2 regions of the Mesorhizobium sp. BR1-1-2 genome follow, and region 2 is predicted to be linked to the other one. Evidence: predicted binding sites of a transcription regulator. Region 2 holds the regulator's gene; the other holds the start of a gene.
The links. The regulator PhoB, encoded in region 2, activates phosphate uptake and scavenging genes when phosphate is short. The targets are predictions, from matches to a motif close to TGTCATNNANCTGTCAT.

Region 1: a site for PhoB is predicted at 1,910-1,926, ahead of LB551_RS08465 (PhoX family protein). Genes of this name have one in related genera too.

What each region holds. Positions count from the first base shown of each region.
Region 1 is NZ_JAIUID010000003.1:395,035-398,204, forward strand. It holds gene LB551_RS08450 (sensor histidine kinase) at 1-369, shown strand, start outside; gene LB551_RS08455 (response regulator) at 366-1,022, shown strand; gene LB551_RS08460 (hypothetical protein) at 1,211-1,705, opposite strand; gene LB551_RS08465 (PhoX family protein) at 1,993-3,170, shown strand, end outside.
Region 2 is NZ_JAIUID010000018.1:60,856-64,025, forward strand. It holds gene pstB (phosphate ABC transporter ATP-binding protein PstB) at 1-361, shown strand, start outside; gene phoU (phosphate signaling complex protein PhoU) at 387-1,094, shown strand; gene phoB (phosphate regulon transcriptional regulator PhoB) at 1,114-1,803, shown strand; gene LB551_RS26735 (ROK family protein) at 1,811-3,052, opposite strand.

The DNA.
Region 1 (3,170 bases), on a different contig from region 2:
CTGCGTCTTGCCGTCGACGAGCATCAACGCAGGACCCGCAGTTCCGTGGCGCTGACCCTATCCAGGCAGTTGCCCGAACTGGGCGCTTCGGAGAAGATCAGCATCTATCGCTTCGTCCAGGAGGGGCTGAACAACGCCTACCGTCATGGGCAGGGCAAGGATCAGGAGGTGAAGGCCGGGATGACAGGCGGCAAGTTCTTCGTTGAAGTATCGGACGGCGGGCCCGGATTCGATCCGAGGCGGGCCGAGGGCCTGGGGCTTGCCGGCATCAGGGAGCGCATCGAAAGCATTGGTGGCCAGTTCGAGACCACGACCGGCCCGCAGGGAACACGATTGATGATTACGCTAGCCGTCGAGGATCAACCATGATCGGTACCATCCGTGTCGCCATTGTCGACGACCACCCCCTGTTTCGCGAAGGCGTTACCCGCAGCCTGTCGGAGATCGGCGGCTTCGAAATGGTGGCCCAGGGTGCCACGGCGCAGGATGCCGAACGCATCGCCTCGACTTTGCAGCCCGACATACTGCTGCTCGACATCAGCATGCCGGGTGACGGTCTTGCGTCGGTGGCCGGCATACTGGGTGCCAATCCCGGACAGAAGATCGTCATGCTGACGGTCTCGGAGGCCAATGCCGACGTGGCGCGGGCGCTGAACGCCGGTGTGCGCGGCTATGTGCTGAAGGGGGTCGGCTCGCGCATGCTGGCCGAAATCCTGCATGGTGTCGCGGCCGGCGAAACCTATGTGTCGCCGACCCTGTCGGCCCGCCTGCTTTCGGACCTGCAATCGCTGCAGCCGGCCAACGGCAGGACGGACCGCCTGCGTCAGCTCACCGGACGCGAGGCCGAGATCCTGCAGCTGGTGGCGGAAGGGCTGAGCAACAAGGAAGTGGCGCTGCGGCTGGCGCTGCAGGAAAAAACGGTCAAGCATCATATGACCGGTGTGCTGTCCAAGCTCAACGTGCGCAATCGCACCGAGGCGGCGCTGCTGATGCGCGAAGCGCGGGATCGGGCCGGCAGCTAATCCTGGTCGCCCGCAAGGGATCCCTGGTTTGGGATAGCGACACGCATAAATGAAAACCTGAAGCGCGGTGCAGCGGAACGCTCCAGGGCAAAAAAAGACGGCCCCTATACGGGGCCGGAGCGACAAGGTCACCTCCGCCGGGGGGCGGCGGAGGTGACACGTAAAGCGGGCGATGCCTATTGCCCGCTCTACAACCCCTTGAGGCGGCTTATATCCGCCGCCGTCGCAGGGCGCTCGACGATCGTGCGTCCCAGCGCGTCGGTCATTTTGAAGCGACCCTTCTCGATCTCTTCGCCGAAGCCGTTAGGGTGCTGCACCACGATCTTGTTGTCGTCTATTTCGACACGATCGCCGGTTGTTGCGTTCACATGCTTGCCGGAGCTGTTGGCACCGTTCCCCTTGCCACTGTTGCCGCCGCCATTGTTCACGTTACCGCCGGCGTTGCCATTGTTGCCACCGGCGTTGCCATTGTTGCCGCCGCCGCTATTCCCGCCCCCACCATTTCCGTTACCCCCATTCCCGCCATTGCCGCCGTTCCCACCAGGTGCGGCCTGGGCGCCGGACGCGGCAATGCCTGCGGTGGAACCGTGAAAATCGAGGTGATAGGGGGCTATGGTCAGCGCCAGTGCCGGCACTGCTCTCAGGGTCAGCCAGCAACAATGAGCCATGATCGAGCTGCGCATCAGTCCCTCACTTGATCGGACCGGCAAATTCAGAGGCCATCTCGTGCAGGTACGCGACCATCGGCGACATGGCGTGTTCGTGTAAGTGGCCCACGACCGATGCCGCGGCAATCCGGACCTTCGCCCCGATCGGTCTAGGACCTTAGTCCGAGCTTCAAACCGGATGTGGCGCGAGGTTCGCGGTCAAGCTGGCGGGTGCACGAATGTCACGAAAGTGTGACCGATCGTCTATAAGGGGTCGAAACGCGTGACACGCTCCAGCCATCCAGGAAGCCAGAGGCAGACCCATGACCGACCATCGCTCGCCCGACGCCAGATTCCGCACCAGCCTGCTTGAGGAAAATGAAGGTCCGGCGCCCAACCCCACCGACAACAGCACCATGGGCGAAATCATCGCCGAGCGGTTCTCCCGCCGTGCCTTCCTCAAAGGTTCGCTGGCCGTCTCGGCCATCGCCGCCACCGTCGGCCCGTTGGCGCTCGTGGCCGCCGACGATGCGCGTGCCGCCGAGGGTTCGGCCTTTTCGTTCGACGAACTCGAAGCCGGTATCGACGACAAGCACCATGTCGCGCCGGGCTACGATGCCGACGTGCTGTTGCGCTGGGGCGATCCGCTGTTTGCCGATTCGCCGGAGTTCGACCCGGCCAGACAGTCGGCTGAGGCCCAGGCAAGACAATTCGGCTACAACAACGACTATGTCGGCTATATCGGGATCGATGGCTCCGCCGAGCATGGCCTGCTGGTCGTCAACCACGAATACACCAATCCGCATCTGATGTTCCCGGGCATCGTCAAGATCGTCGAGAAGGACGGCAAGAAAGCGGCCGAACTCGCACCGCTCTCGAAGGAGCAGGTCGACGTCGAGATGGCGGCACATGGCGGCACCATCGTCGAGATCCGCAAGGAAGGCGGCAAGTGGCAGGTGGTGCGCGACGGCAAGTTGAACCGCCGCATCACCTCCAACACCGAAATGGCGCTGTCAGGCCCGGTCGCCGGTCATGACCGTGTCAAGACCAATGCCGACCCATCCGGCACCAAGGTCATCGGCACATTCAACAACTGCGCCGGCGGCGTCACACCCTGGGGCACCTATGTCATGGCCGAGGAGAACATCCACGGCTATTTCTCCGGCGAACTGCCGGAAGGCCATAAGGAAGCCGCCAATTACAAGCGCCTCGGCATTCCGGAAGGGGCCTATGAATGGGGCGCGCATTACGACCGCTTCGACCTCGCCAAGGAGCCGAATGAGCCCAACCGTTTCGGCTGGATCGTCGAGGTCGACGTCAACGATCCGGCATCCACGCCGAGGAAGCGCACCGCGATGGGCCGCTTCAAGCATGAAGGCGCCGAATCGATCGTCGCCAAGGATGGGCGCGTCGTCTTCTATCTCGGCGATGACGAGCGCTTCGACTATGTCTACAAATTCGTCACCGCGGGCCGTTTCAATCCGGACGACCGTGCCGCCAA
Region 2 (3,170 bases):
ACTGTGGAGCGAGGTCAAGGACAAGCTCAACGCCAGTGGCCTCAGCCTTTCGGGCGGCCAGCAGCAGCGCCTCTGCATCGCCCGCACGGTGGCGGTGAAGCCAGAGGTCATCCTGCTCGACGAGCCTGCCTCGGCGCTCGATCCGCTGTCGACCGCCAAGATCGAGGAACTGATCGACGAGCTGCAGGCCGATTATACGATCGTCATCGTCACCCATAACATGCAGCAGGCGGCGCGCGTGTCGAAGCAGACCGCCTTCATGTATCTGGGCGAGCTGGTCGAGTTCGACCGCACCGAGAAGATCTTCACGTCGCCCCGCGAGAAGCGCACGCAGGACTATATCACCGGCCGCTTCGGCTGATCCCAGGCATACGAGGACCAAGATCATGGCCGAACATACAGTCGCAGCCTTTGACGAAGATCTCGGACAGATCAGCAGGCTGATCCGCGACATGGGCGATCTCGCCTCATCGATGGTCGGCGGCGCCACCAAGGCGCTCCTGAATTCCGACAATGCGCTCGCCCAGCGCGTCGTCTCCGACGACGCGATCATGGATGCGCGCCAGCGCGAACTCGACGACCGCGCCATCACGCTGATCGCCAAGCGGCAGCCCATGGCGGACGATCTGCGCCATGTCGTCGGCTCGATCCGCATGGCGGGAGATCTCGAACGCATCGGCGATCTCGCCAAGAACATCGCCAAGCGCGTCGGCACCGTCGGCCTGGCCGCCACGCCGCGCGACCTGTCGCACTCCATCGATGCCATGGCGCAGCTGGTATTGATCCAGGTGCAGGGCGTGATCGAGGAGTATGGCGCCCGTGATGCCTCGGCGCTAGCCAAGCTGCGCGCCGACGATGAACGCATCGACGTCAAATACACATCGGTGTTCCGCGAGCTGCTGACCTACATGATGGAGGATCCGCGCAACATCACCGCCTGCACGCATCTTTTGTTCTGCGCCAAGAATCTCGAGCGCATCGGTGATCATGTGACCAACATTGCCGAAAATGCCTATTATGTGCTGACCGGCACGCAATTGCCCGCCAATCGCCCGAAGCAGGACGAAACGGCGATGTCGGCGCCAGCGGCGTGACGGCAGGGGTGACCAGTCGATGATCGCGCCACGCATCATGGTGGTGGAGGACGAGGAGCCGCTGGGTGTGCTGCTCCGTTACAATCTGGAATCGGAGGGTTACCAGGTCGAGGTGGTGACGCGCGGCGACGAGGCCGAGATCCGCTTGCAGGAGAATGTCCCCGACCTTCTTGTGCTCGACTGGATGGTGCCGGCGGTTTCCGGCATCGAGCTCTGCCGCCGTCTCCGGATGCGGCCCGAGACCGAGCGGCTGCCGATTATCATGCTGACGGCGCGCGGCGAAGAAAGCGATCGGGTGCGAGGTCTCTCCACCGGCGCCGACGACTATTTGGTCAAGCCGTTCTCAACGCCGGAATTCATGGCACGCGTCAAGGCGCTGCTGCGCCGCGCCAAGCCGGAAGTGCTGTCCAGCGTGCTCAAGGTCGGCGACATCGTGCTCGACCGTGAATCGCACCGGGTCTACCGCAAGAAGAGCGAGATCCGGCTCGGGCCGACCGAGTTCCGTCTGCTCGAATTCATGATGCGCCATCCCGGCCGCGTGTTCTCGCGCAGCCAGCTGCTCGACAATGTCTGGGGCGAAACGATCTATATCGACGAGCGCACCGTGGACGTCCATGTCGGCCGGCTGCGCAAGGCGGTCAACAACGGCCGCATGCCTGACGTGATCCGTACTATCCGTGGCGCGGGGTATGCGATCCGCGAAGCCTAGGGATATGTCACGCAACATTCTCGCCCACGCCTGATTTCGCTTGTGCCCCCGGTGCGAAAATTTCCTGGTCGACGAAGGTCAGCGCGCGCATGGCGCAGCCCTCGCGGATCAGCGGCAGTTCGTTCGGCTCGGTGTCGAAGGAAATCGATTTCGAGTGCTGTCCGCCGGCGGTCTGGGCAATGGCTTCGCGCAGAGCCGGCTCGATCAAGTCGAAGGCGGCGGCGCTGACGCCGACCATGGCGACCGGCGCCGGATCGATCAGGGCGAACAGGCTGCCAAGGCCGTAGCCCAGCGCCTCACCGGCCTTGCGGTAGGCTTCGCGCTCCGGCCCGTCCTTTTCGCGCGCCGTGGCCGCCAGCGCACGCATGTCGGCGTCGCTGACATCGACGGGCTCGGTGTCCTCGCCAAGCTGCCTCGCGTTGCGCCAGATGGCATAGTTCCCGGCATAGGCCTCGACACAGCCGCGCCGCCCGCAGCGGCAGAGCGCCCCACCCGGGCGATGGATCATGTGGCCGAACTCGCCTCCGGATGAATGGGTGCCGGTGAACAGTTCGCCCTTCAGCACCAGGCCCATGCCGATGCCGTGTGACAACAGGATGGCGATGAAGTCGTCGCGGTAGCGCCGGGGATCGCGCCAGCGCAGCGCCACCGCCATCATGTTGCAATCGTTCTCCATGGTGGCGGGAATGCCGAACTCGGCCTCCAGTATGTCGGCGAAGGCAATATCGGTCTGCGGCGTGATCGGCGACCACAGCATGGCGCGCGCCTCCGTGTCGGTGATGCCCTGGATCGCCAGCGCGATACGGGCGATGCTGGCGACGTCGAGGTCGGGATCCTCGAACCGCCGCCTGACGATGGCTACGCATTCGCCGATCAGCGCCTCGCGCGACATGGTCAGCGTGTCCAGCCGGCGCTGCTCCTCCGATATCACCTGGCCGGCATAGTCGATGACGGCGACGGAGAGGAAATTCAGCGACAGCACCACGGTCATCACCGCCGCGGCTTCAGGGTTGAGGCTGAGGCCGATCTGCGGCCGGCCGCGTTTCATCGCACCGGCCTCGCTCGGCTTGCTCTGCGCCAGGATGCCTTCGCCGATCAGGTCGGAGGAGATCGCCGATATGGTGGAATGGCTGAGCCCGGTGGTCGCGGCAATCTCGGTGCGCGAGGGCTGCCCGGCACGGCGCACGGCCGCGATCACCATCGCCCGATTGCGTCGGCGCAGATCGTCGTGGCGGATTCCGACCGACATGTTTCTCGCATCCTCCCGGTCGCCGTCTTCTCTCCCCAGGCCCAGCGACCGCCAAATACTGGCAGAACCGGCCTTGGCTGTCATTATTTATTCCGGAGCTCGAAAAAAATTCACGAGG